DNA from 2 places in the Pantoea sp. Ae19-2 genome. Region 2 is predicted to be linked to the other one. Evidence: riboswitches for the same ligand, from Rfam matches in the RefSeq annotation. Region 2 holds a riboswitch; the other holds the start of a gene.

Region 1 (8,914 bases), on a different contig from region 2:
TAAGGTAGCAGGACGGCAGCATGGCCGCGCTCAAAAACTTCACGCGTCACTTCTCCGCTCATGCCGCCTTTAAACAGACGATGGCGAAAACGGTAGCGAACGATGGAAAAAAAACCGTCGTAGGCCGTTTCACGTGCAATAATTTCTACATCATTTTTTGTGAAAGTCACAGGTGATGTTTTATTGTCCTTCATCGTTTGGTTCCTTTTGCAGATTGGGATGACACAGATAAAACACAAGCCCGGGCACTATATAAACAGTCATTACAGAGTTATTTACCTGAAACACGCAAATATGGCACGTTCAGCCACCTTATCTCACAGTTGCCCTCTGCTAGAATCTGCGATAATTTTTGGCTTACCGGCGGCACTATCATTGCGATTTGCTGCAACAAAAGGAATGCAAATGAAAAAACTGCTCCCATTATTTATTGGGCTGAGCCTGGGCGGTTTCAGCGTCGCCAGTCAGGCAGAAAACCTGCTTCAGGTTTACCAACAAGCGCGTTTAAGCAACCCGGACCTGCGGAGCTCCGCTGCCACTCGCGATGCTGCGTTTGAGAAAATCAACGAAGCGCGCAGCCCTTTATTACCACAACTGGGTTTGGGTGCAGATTACAGCTATGCAAATGGCTATCGTGATAGTAGCGGTATTCATTCCAACACGACCAGTGGCACACTGCAATTGACGCAAACCATTTTCGACATGTCAAAATGGCGCGCGCTGACCCTGCAGGAAAAAACCGCAGGTATTCAGGACGTCACCTATCAGGTTGCTCAGCAGGATTTGATTCTGAATACCGCGACGGCCTATTTCAACGTGCTGAAAGCCATTGATACGCTTTCTTACGTCGAAGCACAGAAGATGTCCATCTACCGCGAGCTGGATCAAACCACTCAGCGCTTTAACGTGGGCCTGGTGGCCATTACCGACGTGCAGAACGCCCGCGCCCAGTATGACAGCGTGCTGGCCAATGAAGTCACGGCGCGTAACAATCTGGATAACTCGGTGGAGTCTTTGCGTCAGATCACCGGCATGGACTATCTGGCACTGGCCTCACTGAACATCGATCGCTTTAAAACCACCAAACCTGATGACGTTAACGCGCTGCTCAAGCAGGCAGAAAGCCGTAACCTTAATCTGCTTTCTGCCCGCCTGAATCAGGATTTAGCTCGTGAACAGATTCGTTCTGCGGAATCAGGCCACCTGCCAACGCTCGATCTGACCGCGTCTACCGGTCTGTCTAACAGCAAATACGGCGGAAGCCGCGCTGAACAGAGTGCAAACTCAACAGACTCGATTACAGGAAACAGTAAAGTCGGCCTGAGCTTCACGCTTCCGCTTTACAGCGGTGGCAGCGTGACCTCACAGGTGAAGCAGGCGCAATATAACTTTGTCAGCGCCAGCGAACAGCTGGAGGCGGCTCACCGCTCTGCGGTTCAGACGGTACGTTCTTCTTACAACAACGTGAATGCGTCCGCGAGCAGCATTGCGGCGTACAAGCAAGCCGTGGTCTCTGCGCAGAGTTCATTAGACGCCATGGAAGCCGGTTATCAGGTCGGTACGCGTACCATCGTTGACGTGTTGAACGCCACCTCAACCCTGTATAACGCGAAACAGCAGTTGTCCGATGCACGTTACAGCTATCTGATTAATCAGCTAAATATCAGCTATGCGCTGGGCACGCTGAACGAGCAGAGTCTGGGCATTCTCAACAGCCAGTTAGGCAAAGAGATCTCCACCTCACCGGAAACCGTTCAGCCCCAGAACGTTCAGCAGGTACTGGGTGAAGATCACATCGCGAGTTCTTCTGAAACCGCGACGGCGCCAGTGCGCCCGGCCGCCCATAAAAGCAGCCGTAACCCTTTCGCTAACTGATCGCCCTGCGGGCCGCTTTGCGGCCCGCTTCTCTTAAAAACGTATAACTAAGTAAAGATCCCCGTCCTGCCTGGCCGTTAGCTTCATTTCTCGCCACTCATCCCCTATTCTATGCGCTACCTTTGGGCACAGGATATTTATAATGAAACGGACTAAAACGATCCGCTATGCCGCCTTTCGTAAGAGCTGGCAAGCAAGACACTTAACGCCTGTTGCTATCGCTGTATCAGCGGTATTTATGCTGGCAGGCTGTGAACAAAACGACGAAACCGTCTCGCTCTATCAGAACGCCGATGATTGTACGAAAGCCAATCCCGGCCAGAGTGCGCAATGCACCACCGCGTTTAACAACGCCAAAAAGGAAGCGGAACGCACCGCACCGAAATACGCCACACGTGAAGACTGCGTGGCAGAATTTGGTGAAAACCAGTGTCAGCAGGCGCCTGCACAGGCTGGCGTGGGCAGCACTAATGCCGAGTCGCAGCAAAGCGGCAGCTTCTGGATGCCGCTGATGGCGGGCTATATGATGGGCCGCATGATGGGCGGCGGCGCGGGTTTTGCGCAGCAGCCGCTGTTCTCACCTAAAACGCCAAACAGCCCGGCTAACGGTCAGTTCGTTGATGCGTCCGGCCGTAACTATGGTAACGCCACCTCCGGTAAAACCATGACGGTTCCTAAAACCGCCATGGCGCCTAAACCGACCACCACCTCAACGATTACGCGGGGTGGCTTTGGTGAAACGGTCGCGAAGCAAAACAGCATGCAGCGTAGCAGCAGCGCGTCCGGCACCTCCAGCCGTTCGCTGGGAGGCTAACCCCGCTTATGCAACGCATCGCGATTTCAGAGCGCCCGGGCTGGCGGGAAAAAGCCACGGAGTTTGGTTTTCGTTTTCACACCATGCACGGTGAGCCCTACTGGTGTGAAGAGGCTTACTATCAGTTCACGCTGGCGCAGATTGATTATCTTGAGGACGTCACCGCCGAGCTTCATCAGATGTGCCTGCAGGTCGTGGAAAAAGTGGTGAACAGCGAAGCGCTGCTCACCAAATTTCGCATTCCTAAGCATACCTGGGACTTCGTGCGTGATTCATGGCAACAGCGTCAGCCCTCGCTTTATTCGCGTCTCGACCTCGCATGGGACGGCAAAAGCGATGCCAAACTGCTGGAGAACAACGCCGACACGCCGACGTCGCTGTATGAGGCGGCGTTTTTCCAGTGGCTGTGGCTCGAAGACCAGCTCAATGCCGGTCAGCTGCCGCAGGGCAGCGATCAATTCAACAGCCTGCAAGAGAAACTCATTGAACGCTTTACGGTGCTTCATCAGCAACAGGGGTTTAACTGGCTGCATTTCGCCTGCTGTCGTGATACCGATGAAGATCGTGGGACGGTGCAATACTTGCAGGACTGCGCCACGGAAGCCGGACTGCCGAGCGAATTTCTCTACATTGATGAGATAGGGCTGGGGGAAAAGGGCCAGTTTACTGACGCCCAGGATCAGGTCATCAGTAATCTGTTCAAGCTTTATCCGTGGGAATTCATGCTGCGCGAGATGTTTTCTACCAAACTGGCCGATGCGGGCGTACGCTGGCTGGAGCCGGCATGGAAGAGCATCCTGTCAAACAAAGCGTTGCTGCCTCTGCTGTGGGAGATGTTCCCTAATCACCCTAACCTGTTGCCCGCCTGGTTTGCCGAAGACGATGTGCCACCGATGGAGAAATACGTAGTTAAGCCACTGTTCTCGCGCGAAGGGGCCAACATTCGTATTGTGGAAAACGGCAAAGAGATCGCCCGTGTGGACGGTCCTTACGGCGAAGAAGGCATGATCGTCCAGCAGTTCCATCCGCTGCCGAAATTTGGCGACAGCTATACCCTGATTGGTAGCTGGTTGATTGACGATCAGCCTGCGGGCATCGGCCTGCGCGAAGATCGCGACCTGATCACCCAGGATCTTTCGCGTTTCTATCCGCACGCGTTTATTGAGTAGCGCTTTCCTCCAGGCCAGTACGCTGGCCTGGTTTCCCGCTAGCCGACCTGTACCGACAGCATACTGATTGCGCCCATTTCCATACCTTCAACAGGTACGGTTACGGCCTCACCTGGCTGACGGGACCCCAGCACGTACAGCAACGGCAGGAAGTGCTCCGGCGTGGGATTGGCGAGTGCAGCATCCGGATGCTGCATAAAATTCACCAACGGATGAGAATCTGCTCCGGCGTCAACCGCCAGATTATCGCGCACATAGTTGTTGAATCCGGTCGCCCAGTCATAAGCGTTTCCGCCGCCCCACAGCACCTTACGCAGGTTGTGTACCACATTGCCGCTGGCGACGATCATCACGCCGCGATCGCGCAAGGCAGACAGTTTTTGCCCTATTTCAAAATGCCAGGCCGCAGGCTTACCGCTGTCGATACTAAGCTGGACGACCGGAATATCCGCCTCAGGATACATTTTAATGAGTACGCCCCACGAGCCGTGATCGAATCCCCATGCATGATCCTGATGAACCGGCACGGGCGATAAAATCTCAACAATTTCATTTGCCAGTTCAGGCGAACCCGGTGCGGGATAGCGGGTATCAAAAAGCGCCTGCGGAAAACCGCCAAAGTCATGAATGGTGCGCGGGTTTTCCATCGCTGTGACCGCCGTTCCCTGGGTATACCAGTGAGCCGAAATGGCCAGGATGGCCCGCGGTCGTGGCAGCGTGGCACCGGCTTTACGCCAGGCTTCGGTGTAACGGTTTTCTTCTAACGCATTCATCGGGCTGCCGTGTCCCAAAAACAGTGCTGGCATACGTAACTGGCTCATAGCGATCCTTAATGTGTTCACTCTATGAGCACTACGATACGCTGTTTGCAGGGGTTATCACGCGGATAAGCATGATGTTCTCTGTCAGGAAATTTGAACGAAAGAGATGGGTCAGATAAGCAGGATGGATGGGGGAAGAGGTAAAGCAATCAGGCCAGTATTTCTGGCCTGACAGTAAGCCGCTTAGCTGGCCTGACGCGTTTCGTGCTCGCGACGATAGGCAACCAGATCTTCGATCGTCACGACCGGCATCGCATGCTGTTTAGCGAACAGGATCACTTCAGGCGCATGCGCCATAGAGCCGTCGTCGTTGGTCAGTTCACACAGGACGCCTGCAGGTTTAAAGCCCGCCAGCGTGACCAGATCGATGGTCGCTTCAGTATGACCGCCGCGGGTCAGAACACCACCATCATGGGCACGCAGGGGAAAAACGTGGCCCGGACGGTTCAGATCTTCGGGTTTGGCGTTATCGGCAATCGCCGTGCGAATGGTAGTGATGCGATCCTGCGCGGATACGCCGGTGGTGACGCCCTTCGCCGCTTCGATGGTCACGGTAAACCCTGTGCCATAGGCGCTGGTGTTGTTTTCCACCATCATCGGTAATGCCAGCTGCTGGCGGCGTTCTTCGGTCAGGCAGAGGCATACGATACCGCTGCCGTGGCGAATGGTGAGAGCCATCTGCTCGACGGTCATGGTTTCGGCAGCGAAAATCATATCGCCTTCGTTTTCACGATCTTCATCGTCGAGCACCATCACACCGCGTCCTTCACGGAGTGCGGCGATAGCACGTTCTACACGCTGTTTCGGCGTGCCAAATTCAGAAAGTAGAGTCTGATTCATGGTAATAAAACCTTTTAAATGTATTGGGTTACCAGAATCAGGGCAAGCTTAGGAGTGACGCCGTGTATAGACGTAGCAATGACGCAAAACAGACATAATGCCTGACAGATGTCGTTACCCTCTCCCATCCGGACTTTAACCGTCGGCCCCGGAATTTCACCGGATCTGCTGACCTTCACCATCACAGTGAAGCGCTCGCGGGCTGTCAGCCTGGGCTGATTTACCGCCGGTGGGGAATTTCGCCCCGCCCTGAGAATAAGCGTTTTAACTATAACGCTTCCTATTCGGGGCGGCAATCCACAAAGCCATTATTGCTTTAGCATTTTTTGCGCTAAGGATTTCAGGTTTAACCTTTTCAATTCAGGCATTACACTTAAGTGACTCTAGCGTTGGTACAATGCTGCCATAGCAACCCGTAACCAGGAAACCATCATGATCGACACGAAAAAAATTGAACAAATGGCCCGTCAGGTTCATGACGCGCTGCCGAAGGGAGTTCGTGAATTTGGCGATGATGTCGAGAAGAAAATCCGGCAGACGCTGCAGGCACAAATGACCCGCATGGATCTGGTCAACCGTGAAGAGTTTGATGTCCAGACTCAGGTTTTACTGCGTACGCGTGAAAAACTGGCGGCGCTGGAACAGCGTCTCGCTCAGCTGGAAAGCAAGAGTTCAGCGTCTGCCGAGCCCGCTGCCACCAGCACACCTGGCCCGGCACCGGCCATCGTGCCAGCCGCACATCCTGCTGACAAACCGGCTAAATAAAGGGCGGGCGGGAGCCCGTGCTCCCGCCGCCATGACTCAGTCGCCGCGAATGGTTTTGATGATATTGGTGGTCGAGATGCCATCTTCAAAGTTCAGCACCCGCACGTCACCGCCATTGGCCCAGACTTCCTGGCTGCCCGCGATATCTTCCGGTTTGTAATCCCCGCCTTTTACCAACAGATCGGGCAATACGCTGGCGATTAAGCGCTGTGGCGTGTCTTCTTCAAACAGCACGACCCAGTCTACCGCTTCCAGCGCACCCAGCACGATCATACGGTTTTCCTGCGGGTTCACCGGACGGCTGTCGCCTTTGAGGCGTTTGGTGGACGCATCGCTGTTTACCGCGACAATCAGGCGATCGCCCAGCTTGCGCGCGTTGGCAAGGTAGGAAACATGGCCGGCATGCAGAATGTCGAAGACGCCGTTGGTCATCACCACTTTTTCGCCGCGCTGACGCGCCATGGCGACGGCCTCTTTCAGCTCGGATTCAGTCATGATGCCAAAACCGCGCTCTGGACGCGCACGAATGGCGTTTTCCAGCTCCACGATGCTGACGGTTGATGTCCCCAACTTCCCAACAACCACGCCTGCAGCGGCGTTAGCCAGAAAACAGGCTTCTTCCAGCGAATCCCCTGCGGCTAAAGCAGCGGCCAGCACGCCAATGACGGTATCCCCGGCGCCGGTCACGTCAAACACTTCCTGCGCCTGGGTCGGCAAATGCAGGGGCGCTTTACCCGGCTGCAGCAGCGACATGCCGTTTTCAGACCGCGTGACCAGCAGGGCGGAAAGGTCGCAGTCGGCGATCAGCTTCATGCCACGTTCCACAATCTCATTCTCTGTCTTGCATTTGCCCACCACGGCTTCGAACTCAGACAGGTTGGGCGTCAGCAGCGTCGCCCCGCGGTAGCGCGCAAAATCCGTGCCTTTAGGATCGATCAGCACCGGTACATTCGCCTCGCGTGCCAGCGCGATCATCTGCTGAACACTGTCCAGTGCGCCTTTGCCGTAATCCGACAGCACCACCGCACCGCTACGGGACAGTGACTGGCGCATTTTTTCGTGCATCGGAGCGGCGTCCACCTGCTCAAATCCCTCTTCGAAGTCCAGACGGATGAGCTGTTGGTTGCGAGAGAGGACACGCAGTTTGGTAATGGTGGGATGGCTTTTTAAGGTGACAAAATCGCAGTCAACACGAACATCCTTCAGCGTTTTACTCAGTACCTGAGCCGCATCGTCTTCCCCGGTCAGTCCGATCAGACGGGAACCCGCCCCCAGCGCAGCAATGTTCATTGCCACGTTAGCGGCGCCGCCTGGGCGTTCTTCAACGGTTTCCACCTTGACCACCGGCACCGGCGCTTCAGGCGAAATACGGCTGGTGGGGCCGTACCAGTAACGATCCAACATGACATCGCCAACGACCAGCACCGAGGCCTGGCCGAACGCGGGCAAAGTAACTTTCATTCCAGACACTCCAGACTGCATTCAAAATAGTGCGCGGATGATAACACAGTTGCGACAGGTGCTATCAGCATCACGCCGTGAGAGAGTGTGGTGACTGTAGCCATCGCTGCCAGCTGGTGTTCACCGACTCTTTTTCCTGCGCAAAGGCGTCAGGTTCAACATGCCCGGGCTGCTCCTGAAGCGCCAGATGATGCAGCGCATCGCGCAGCGTGACATAAGCATGCGTGAGCGCTGCCGCTTCCTCGTCAGACATTTTGTGGTGGATTGCCATCCGTTCAAAAATCCGCACATTGTCTGACCAGCGCGTCAGGTCGGGCTGCTCCGCCGCATAGCGCAGCACCAGGTACTGGGCGATGAATTCAATATCCGTAATGCCGCCTTCGTCTGTTTTGATCTCCCAGCGGCCCTTGTGCTTGTTGCTCAGGTGCGCGCGCATTTTGTCACGCATCTCTCTGACTTCCGTTTGCAACGCTGCCGCATCGCGCGGCAGACAGAGGATCGCACGGCGAATGGCGCTAAAACGCGCGCTCAGATCGGGCTCACCGAACACCACGCGGGCGCGGACCAGCGCCTGATGCTCCCACGTCCAGGCTTCGTTGCGCTGATAGTCGTCGAAGGCTTCAAAAGTACTGACCAGCATGCCAGCCGCGCCCGAAGGCCGCAGTCGCGCATCCACTTCGTACAAAATGCCGGACGACGTACGGGTGCTGAACAGATGCATGATGCGCTGCGCCAGCCGCAGGTAAAACTGCCGTCCGTCTATGCTGCGCTCGCCCTGCGTGACGGCTTCCATCGGGCAGTCATGCAGGAAAACCAGATCGAGATCGGAGCTGTAGCCCAGTTCCCATCCTCCCAGCTTGCCATAGCCCAATACCGTGAAGCCCCGTTCGTGTTCATGCACAAGGTGTGACGGTCGGCCATAGCGCTGCACCATCATATTCCACGCCTGCTGCACCACCGATTCGATAATGGCCTCGGCCAGCCAGGTTAAGTGATCGCTCACTTTCATCACCGGCAGCGTTCCCGCAATATCCGCCGCCGCGATGCGTAATAACTGTGCCTGTTTAAACTGGCGTAATGCTTCAAGCTGCTGCTCTTCATCATCCGCAGGAATGCGCATCAGGTACTGACGCAGCTCATCCCGGTAGGCATCCGTAGCGGTTGGCTGA
Region 2 (8,914 bases):
TTTATAGCGGCGCCAGCGAGATTTCCATCGGCAATAACGATCTCTCTTCTCGTACCGAACAACAGGCGGCTTCGCTTGAGGAAACGGCCGCGAGCATGGAGCAGCTGACTGCCACGGTTAAACAGAATGCTGAAAACGCCCGTCAGGCTAGCCAGCTGGCGCTAAGCGCCTCTGAAACCGCGCAGCGCGGCGGTAAAGTCGTAGACAATGTGGTGCATACCATGAGCGAAATTGCCGGCAGTTCGCAGAAAATTGCTGACATTATTAGCGTCATTGACGGCATCGCCTTCCAGACCAACATCCTGGCTCTTAACGCCGCCGTTGAAGCTGCCCGTGCGGGTGAGCAGGGACGTGGTTTTGCCGTGGTAGCCGGGGAAGTGCGTAATCTGGCGCAGCGTAGCGCGCAGGCCGCGAAAGAGATCAAAACCCTGATTGAGGATTCGGTTAGCAAGGTGGATACCGGCTCAACGCTGGTTGAAAGCGCCGGGGAAACCATGGGGGAAATCGTTAATGCGGTGACCCGCGTGACCGATATCATGGGCGAGATTGCCTCTGCTTCTGACGAGCAAAGCCGCGGGATCGATCAGGTTGGATTAGCGGTTGCAGAAATGGACCGTGTGACCCAGCAGAACGCCGCGCTGGTGGAAGAGTCTGCCGCCGCCGCCGCTGCGCTGGAAGAACAGGCCAGCAGGCTCACGCAGTCCGTTTCCGTATTCCGTATCGCTCAGGAACGCCAGGCCAAAGCCCAGGCCGCTGCGCCGAAGGCTGTCGCGACGACGACTGCCCCGCGTAAAGCCGTGGCTGCTACGTCTGACGATAACTGGGAAACCTTCTGATTCGAGCTGTATAGGAACAACAAGGCGGGTAGCTCAATGCTGTCCGCCTTTTTTATATCCTCGCTACCATTTCCAGCGCGTCGCTGTCCTGAAGCCAGTCGCGCGAATTGATCCTCAGCATTTCCATAAAGGTCGTCCCTGCGGTGGACAGCCGCCCTATACTGGGGCAAACGATGTTCACGCTGGTTGCCGGCAGCACTTCTTTAAGCGTCAGTGGCCGAAGGTTTTTTTCATAGCCAGGAAAGCGAAGCCTGACCGAAGTCCACATGCTAACAATGGGCGCCTGTTCCATCATGCGCGCCATAATCCACGGCGAGGAGCAGTGCACAATCGTCGGCGGTAGCGGCAGGTTATAGCGGCGGAAGACCTGGCCCAGAATAGAGTGCTCTCCCGGCTCATCCCAGTCCAGCCAGGGAAATTGCATCAGGCTTTTCAGCGTGGTGGTGTGGGTGACGGGATGATGCTCGCCGGCAATAATGGTGTTGCTGAGGGCGTAGAGCGTTTCCTGGTAAAACGTGCCGATGGGCGTTCCGCTGGCACTGGTCATCACCGCCATATCCAGCCGCTGATTAGCGAGCGCATCCAGAATCTGGAGCGGCCTGCCTTCCATGGCGATTAACTTCACGCCGGGAAAGCGGCTCTGGTACTGGCTCATTGTGGTGCTAAAGGGACCGTAAGAGGCGGCGGAGGTAAATCCAATGCGCAGCTGACGCATGGCTTTTCCGAGCAGATTATCGATTTCATCCCGCGCCTGATGTAACGAGCGATCGATATCCCTGGCATGGCGCAACAGCACTTGCCCGTACTCATTTAGCGTCACGCCCCGTGATGAGCGTTGCAAAATTGGCATGCCGATTTCCGTCTCCAGCTCCTGAATGGTTTTGGAAATAGCGGGTTGAGTGAGATGCAGCGCCCGGGCAGCCTTGCCTATGCTGCCCTGTGCGGCAACTTCTAGTAATACATCTAATTGATTTATTTTGATTTTCATTTGTCACTCCGCCATCGGCTTTCGCCATAGTGCAAAAAATGCACTTTCAGGATACGAAGAATATAACCAAAGCCATAACTAATTTTTATGTTTGCGATGTTCTTTTTTTATGCAGATAGTCGAATCACCCTCAGAAGTCACAGCCCGACATGCAAAAAATAATGAGAAGGAAGTGAGCATGAAATCATCTGCAAGTATTGCCTCAGCGGCTAGCGGGTTGATCGCCGCGATGCCGCCTCAAAGCCGTCCTCTGGAAGAGCGAACCAGCGCTAAGTCTCTGGTGGCGGTAACATTGGGTAACGGATTAGAAATCTATGATTTTGCGGTTTATAGCTTCTTTTCAGTGATCATTGGCCACCTTTTTTTTCCCTCCAGTAATGACTATGTTTCGCTGCTGCTGGCGGTAGCGACCTTTGGCGTCGGTTTTGTGATGCGCCCATTGGGCAGCCTGGTGCTGGGTAACTATGCGGATAAGCATGGCCGCCGTTCCGGGATGACGTTGATCCTCGGACTGATGGCCCTTGGCGTGATGCTGGTGGCGTTTGCGCCGACTTACAGCCAGGTCGGAATACTGGGGCCCATCGTGTTGATTGCTGGCCGCCTGCTGCAAGGTTTTTCCGCCGGGGGCGAAATCGGCGCGGCAACCAGCTGGCTGATGGAGGCCGGAGATAAATCCCGGCGCGGGCAGCGCGTGAGCTGGCAGATGACCAGCCAGGGCGGCGCGGCACTTTTTGGGGCGGCAATGGGAGCAGGATTGAGCCACTACCTCAGCGAAGAGGCCCTGTACGATTGGGGCTGGCGCGTGCCCTTTATTCTGGGTCTGGCGATCATGCCCATTGGGATGTACATCCGGCGCCATTTGCCGGAAACGCATCATACTGAAGCGACTCCCCAAAAGGAGAACTCGGCCAAAATCCTCTGGCGGGAGCATCGTCGGGCTCTGCTGTTGGGCATTTTGCTGATAATGAAAGGCACGACAACGTTCTACATCATCATTTATTACATGCCTGCATACATGGTGAACACGCTGCACATGCCGGCGGCGACCTCCTATTGGATAAGCCTGACGGCGGCGCTGATGACGCTCCTGATCCCTTTTTTCGCAGGAAAGTTGGCGGACAGGCTGCCCAGACGTAAGCCGATCATGACGTTCTGCTTTGCCGTTTCACTCTTGTTGGTTTGGCCAATCTTCGCGTCGATTTTGAACGGTATGCCGCTGTGGATCACTATTGCGTTAATCGCTGTCGATCAGGTGCTGGCGAATGTGTGCACGGTGGTGCTGTTCCTGCTGCTGCTCGAAGCATTTCCGAAAACGGTTCGGGCCTCGGGCATCAGCATTGTGTATGCCGTTGGCGTCACCCTATTTGGCGGCTTTGCGCAATTTAACGTGACCTGGTTGCTTAAAGCGACGGGTCAGCCGATGACGCCGGCCTGGTATCTGATTTTTTGCTCTTTCGTTTCGCTGGCGGCGCTGCTTGTCTGGCGGGAACGGAAAACGCAACCTGACGCTTAATACAAGGAGCTACCTATGTTGATTAAAGAGATTCTGGATCGTGAAGAAGAGATGATCGCCCTTCGGCGTGATTTCCACCAAAACCCGGAACTGGGGTTTGAAGAGTTCCGCACCAGCGATCGTATTGCTGAACTGCTGACCGGCTGGGGTTATGAAGTACATCGCGGGTTAGGCGGCACCGGGGTGGTTGGGACACTAAAAGTGGGAAGCGGCAGTAAAAGATTGGGGATCCGCGCCGATATGGACGCGCTGCCGATGCAAGAGCAAACCGGGCTGCCCTGGGCAAGCCAGGTGGAAGGTAAGATGCATGCCTGCGGGCATGACGGCCACTGCGCCATTCTGCTTTCTGCGGCTCGCTACCTGGCGGAGAAGAAGCCTTTTAACGGGACGCTGCATCTGATCTTTCAGCCCTCGGAAGAAAAGATCGGCGGTGCTAAGCGGATGATCGACGACGGTCTGTTCAGGCTGTTCCCGTGCGACGCGGTGTTTGGGCTGCATAATTTCCCCCTGATCCCCGCCGGTCAGTGGGTGACGAAGCCGGGGGCGCTAATGGCCTCTTCTGACAGCCTGACCATCACGCTGGAAGGTAAAGGTGGGCATGGCTCGATGCCGGAGCACTGTATCGATCCTACGATTGCCGGAGCCTCTATTGTGATGGCGCTGCAAACTATTGTCTCTCGCAATATCGACCCGCAGGATGCGGCGGTGGTGACCGTGGGCAGCCTGCAGAGCGGCACAACACACAACATTATTCCGCACACAGCCGTGCTGAAGCTGAACATGCGTGCCTTTAAAAAAGAGGTTCGTGAGGCGCTCAAACAACGGGTTGAAACCCTCGTCCACGCTCAGGCGGAAAGTTTTGGCCTGAAGGCCTGTATAGAGGTGGATTTTGGCTATCCGGTGACGATAAATAACGAAGCACAGACGGCATTCGCGCTTCAGGTTGCCCGGGATACGTTCGGCGCGGATAACGTCGCGGATCCTCAGCACGTGAAGAGCATGATGGGCAGCGAGGATTTCTCTTTTATGCTGGAAGAGGTGCCGGGGTGTTATCTCTGGCTGGGTACGGCGACGGGGAAAGACGACTATTCAGTGCATCATCCTCTGTATCAGTTTAACGATGCCTGTATTTCGGTGGGGGCTACATATTGGGTTCGGTTGAGTGAGGCATTTTTACGCTGAGAATTTCCCCCTGACGCTTTCCTTTGCGGGAGCGTCAGGGGGCGGAGCGTTACTCGGCGTCTTTCGGGGCTTCGCGGTTTTCCAGTTCGGTCAGTCGCTGCTCCAGCAGAGCCAGTTTTTCGCGGGTGCGCAGCAGGACCTGAGTTTGCACGTCAAACTCCTCGCGGCTCACAAGGTCAAGGCGGGTTAACTGAGACTGCAGGATCTGGCGTACTTTCTTCTCCACATCATCCCCGAACTCACGAATCCCTTTCGGCATTGACTCATGGACCTGGCGGGCGATTTGTTCAATTTTTTTCGGGTCAATCATAGCGGCTTCCATTATCTGGCGAGTAATAGGGCTAATTGTAATGCCTGATTGCCAGGGGATAAACTGGAAATGTTGCCTGTGTAATCGTTGCCCACAAAAATGATTAGCGCTATAGTGAACCTGCTTATTCTCAGGGCGGGGCGAAACTCCCCACCGGCGGTAAATCAGCGAACGCTGAAAGCCCGCGAGCGCTTCAGGCTTTGCCTGAAGGTCAGCAGATCCGGTGTAATTCCGGGGCCGACGGTTAAAGTCCGGATGGGAGAGAGTAACGATCACGTCAGGCCCTGGCCTGCCCGCGTTATTTTTTTAGCTCCTAAGACTGCCCTGATTCTGGTAACCATAATATTAATGAGGTTTTTATTACCATGAATCAGACGCTACTTTCTGCATTTGGCACCCCGACTGAGCGCGTTGAGCGTGCTCTTGATGCGCTTCGCGAAGGCCGTGGCGCCATGGTTCTCGACGATGAAAATCGTGAGAACGAAGGCGATATGATCTTCCCGGCTGAAACCATGACCGTGGAGCAAATGGCGCTGACCATTCGCCACGGGAGCGGCATTGTTTGCCTGTGCCTGACCGACGAACGCCGTACACAGCTCGATCTGCCTATGATGGTCGAAAACAACACCAGCGCTTTCGGCACCGGGTTTACCGTGACCATCGAAGCCGCTCACGGCGTGACAACCGGCGTTTCCGCAGCCGACCGTCTGACCACCGTTCGTGCAGCTATTGCCGACGGCGCTAAGCCGAGCGACCTGCACCGCCCTGGTCACGTTTTCCCGCTGCGTGCGCAGCCGGGCGGCGTGTTAACTCGCGGCGGCCACACCGAAGCCACTATCGACCTCGTTTCCCTGGCCGGTTTCAAACCTGCGGGTGTGCTGTGTGAACTGACCAACGACGACGGCACCATGGCGCGTGCGCCGGAGTGCATCGAGTTTGCACGCAAACATAATATGGCGGTTGTGACCATCGAAGATTTGGTGGAATATCGCCAGGCGCAAGCGCGTAAAGCCAGCTAAAAAAGTAAAGCCCGGTCAGCACGATCGGGCTTTTGTTCTTCACGCCCGCCTCGCTGTTTTCGTCTTTTCAGACCTGTTCAAAATTTCTGATGATCATCATCATGCTTATCTGAGTTCTTCCCACAAAAATTGGGCGTAATCTGTGTGTATTGAATCTTAGCCATTTAAGGACACCATCATGACAAGCCCACGTATGCCCGCGCTGTTCCTTGGCCACGGTAGCCCGATGAACGTGCTGGAAGATAACCGCTATACCCGCGCCTGGGCTCAGCTCGGCGAAACGCTGCCGCGGCCAAAAGCGATTGTGGTGGTGTCGGCCCACTGGTTCACCCGTGGAACGGGCGTGACCGCGATGGAAGCACCGAAGACGATTCACGACTTTGGTGGTTTTCCTCAGGCGCTGTATGACACGCATTACCCGGCACCTGGCTCGCCTGAGCTGGCGCAGCAGCTGGTTGAATTATTGGCACCAACGCCGGTGGCGTTAGATAAAGAGGCATGGGGCTTTGACCACGGCTCGTGGGGAGTGCTGATCAAGATGTACCCTAACGCGGATATCCCGATGGTGCAGCTGAGCATTGACAGCACGAAGCCGGCAGCCTGGCATCTGGAGACTGGCCGCAAACTGGCCACGCTACGTGACCAGGGCATTATGCTGGTGGCGAGCGGTAACGTGGTGCATAACCTGAGAACTGCGCGCTGGCACGGTGAAAATACACCTTACCCCTGGGCTGAGTCGTTTAACGACTATGTTAAAGCCAACCTGACCTGGAAGGGGCTTGCGGAGGAGCATCCGCTGGTGAACTATCTAAGTCATGAAGGCGGTTCACTGTCTAACCCGACGGCGGAGCATTTCCTGCCGCTGCTTTATGTCCTGGGCGCGTGGGACGGCAAAGAGCCGGTGACGATTCCGGTCGACGGCATAGAGATGGGATCGCTGAGTATGCTGTCGGTTGTGGTAGGATAAACAGAAAAGCGCCCAATGGGCGCTTTTTTAATGCTCTATTCCACAAAGATATGTGGATAGAAACGGGAAAGATCCTGCGTAATAAGCTCGCGATCCTCACGAATCCCGATCCCTGCAGGCTGATCGTTAATAAGCCAGCTGCCAATCAGCGTATAGCTGTCGCCGAATTTTGGTAGCGGATAGAACTGCTGGACGATCATGCCTTCTTCGCCGTACGGCCCGTCAACGCGCGCGATCTCCTGGCCATTCTCGATGATCTTCACGTTGGCGCCTTCGCGGGAGAAGATTGGCTTCACGACGTATTTTTCCATCGGCGGGAAGTTGTCCTCGGCGAAATAAGCCGGCAGCAGGTTAGGGTGGCCCGGGAACATCTCCCACAGCATCGGCAGCAGGGCTTTGTTGGAGATAATGCTTTTCCAGGCTGGCTCCAGCCAGCGCACGCCGGCATCTTCCAGCTTGGTGGAGAACATCTCGCGGAGCATGAATTCCCAAGGGTAGAGCTTGAACAGGTTACTGATAACCTGATCCTGCAGATCGGTAAACTGACCTTTTTCGCCGAGGCCAATTTCCTCGATAAACAGGAACTCACTGGCGACGTCAGATTCGGCGGCGCAGTCCTGCAGATACTGCACGGTGCCGCGATCTTCTACCGTGTCCTGACAGCAGGCAAAGTGCAGTAGATTGAAACCATGCTGCTGCTTGAGTTCGGCGAAACGTTCGATCAGCTTTTCCTGCAGGCTGTTGAACTGGTCTGCGCCTTCGGGCAGATTGCCCGCAGCCACCTGATCTTCAAGCCAGATCCACTGGAAGAAAGCCGCTTCATACAGCGACGTTGGCGTATCGGCATTGTTTTCCAGCAGCTTGGGTTCACCCACGCCATCCCACGCCAGATCCAGGCGGGAATAAAGGGAGGGCTGCTGGCTGCGCCATGACTGGCGAACAAATTCCCAGGTGTGTTTCGGAATGCGGAAACGGGCCATTAGCTCGTCGCTGGCCACCACTTTTTCCACAACCTGCAGACACATTTGATGCAGCTCGGCGGTGACCTCTTCCAGGCGTTCAACCTGAGCCAGCGTGAGCTTGTAATAGGCGTCTTCACACCAGTACGGCTCCCCGTACATGGTGTGAAAATTGAAGCCGTATTCCGTGGCTTTTTCGCGCCAGTCCGGGCGTTCAACGAGAGAAACTCTTTCCATGATTTATCAGCCGCCCATCGAACGGCTGCTGCCGGAGGTGGCGCTGCTGCGCTGCATGGTGGATTGCTTGGCCACTGACTCACCAAAGCCGCCACGAGTCACCGTTGAGGTGGTCGCAGGTTTTGGTGCCATCGCGCTTTTCGGAACGGTTGTCGTCCGGCCAGGGGTGGCCGCGCCGTAGCTTTTACCGCTGGCATCGGCGTACTTGCCGTAAGCCGGGCTGGCCGGGTTTTTTGAGGTAAACAGCGGCTGCTGCGCAAAGCCCGCGCCGCCGCCCATCAGACGGCCCATCATGTAGCCCGCCATCAGCGGCATCCAGAAGCTGCCGCTTTGCTGCGGTTGAGCCTGAGCCTGGCTTTCGCCGGCAAGGCTTGCCTGAGCAGGGGCTGGCTGGCACTGGCCTTCGCCAAACTCGGCCACGCAGGCTTCACGGGAAGCGTACTTCGGTGCCGTGCGCTCGGCTTCTTTCAGAGCGTTATTATAGGCGGTGGTACATTCCGCGCTTTTGCTCGGGTTTGCCTGCGAGCAGTCGTCCGCGTTTTGGTACATTGAGACGGTTTCGTCGCTTTGTTCACAGCCGGCCAGCATAAAGACGGCGGTGACCGCCAACGCCACCGGCGTTAAATGGCGTGCGTTCCAGCTTTTGCGGAACGATGAATGATTTATATTTTTTGTCCGTTTCATTTAATCAGTCCTGAGCCCAGTAGGTTTGGTGCTAAGGATAGGGGATGAGCGGTTGAAATTGAAGCGATGTTGGCCTGTTGGCAGGAGATCTTTACGTTGCCTTACGTTCAAACGCGAGACAGAAAAAAAGGGGCGTAAAAATACGCCCCTTTCGTTGGCATTCCGGCGATTAATTAGCGAATGGGTTCGCTTTTTTCCCGCTGGTGGCCGCAGCCGGAG

Evidence for each region. Region 2 has a riboswitch for FMN ahead of ribB (3,4-dihydroxy-2-butanone-4-phosphate synthase). Riboswitches for the same ligand answer to the same signal wherever they lie in the genome.
Region 1: linked by a shared signal. The riboswitch ahead of ribB (3,4-dihydroxy-2-butanone-4-phosphate synthase) and the one ahead of ribB (3,4-dihydroxy-2-butanone-4-phosphate synthase) in region 2 are both predicted to bind FMN.

Annotation. Positions count from the first base shown of each region.
Region 1 covers NZ_JBCHWE010000001.1:21,859-30,772, reverse strand. The annotation lists gene nudF (ADP-ribose diphosphatase) at 1-194, opposite strand, end outside; gene tolC (outer membrane channel protein TolC) at 406-1,875, shown strand; gene AAIE03_RS00140 (DUF1190 family protein) at 2,018-2,689, shown strand; gene AAIE03_RS00135 (glutathionylspermidine synthase family protein) at 2,698-3,858, shown strand; gene ygiD (4,5-DOPA-extradiol-dioxygenase) at 3,897-4,679, opposite strand; gene ribB (3,4-dihydroxy-2-butanone-4-phosphate synthase) at 4,863-5,519, opposite strand; FMN riboswitch at 5,632-5,780, opposite strand; gene ubiK (ubiquinone biosynthesis accessory factor UbiK) at 5,952-6,284, shown strand; gene hldE (bifunctional D-glycero-beta-D-manno-heptose-7-phosphate kinase/D-glycero-beta-D-manno-heptose 1-phosphate adenylyltransferase HldE) at 6,321-7,745, opposite strand; gene glnE (bifunctional [glutamate--ammonia ligase]-adenylyl-L-tyrosine phosphorylase/[glutamate--ammonia-ligase] adenylyltransferase) at 7,816-8,914, opposite strand, start outside.
Region 2 covers NZ_JBCHWE010000003.1:64,809-73,722, forward strand. The annotation lists gene tsr (methyl-accepting chemotaxis protein) at 1-836, shown strand, start outside; gene AAIE03_RS22515 (LysR family transcriptional regulator) at 889-1,824, opposite strand; gene AAIE03_RS22520 (MFS transporter) at 2,003-3,337, shown strand; gene AAIE03_RS22525 (amidohydrolase) at 3,353-4,519, shown strand; gene ubiK (ubiquinone biosynthesis accessory factor UbiK) at 4,569-4,829, opposite strand; FMN riboswitch at 4,952-5,100, shown strand; gene ribB (3,4-dihydroxy-2-butanone-4-phosphate synthase) at 5,195-5,848, shown strand; gene ygiD (4,5-DOPA-extradiol-dioxygenase) at 6,027-6,815, shown strand; gene AAIE03_RS22545 (glutathionylspermidine synthase family protein) at 6,851-8,011, opposite strand; gene AAIE03_RS22550 (DUF1190 family protein) at 8,018-8,695, opposite strand; gene tolC (outer membrane channel protein TolC) at 8,865-8,914, opposite strand, start outside.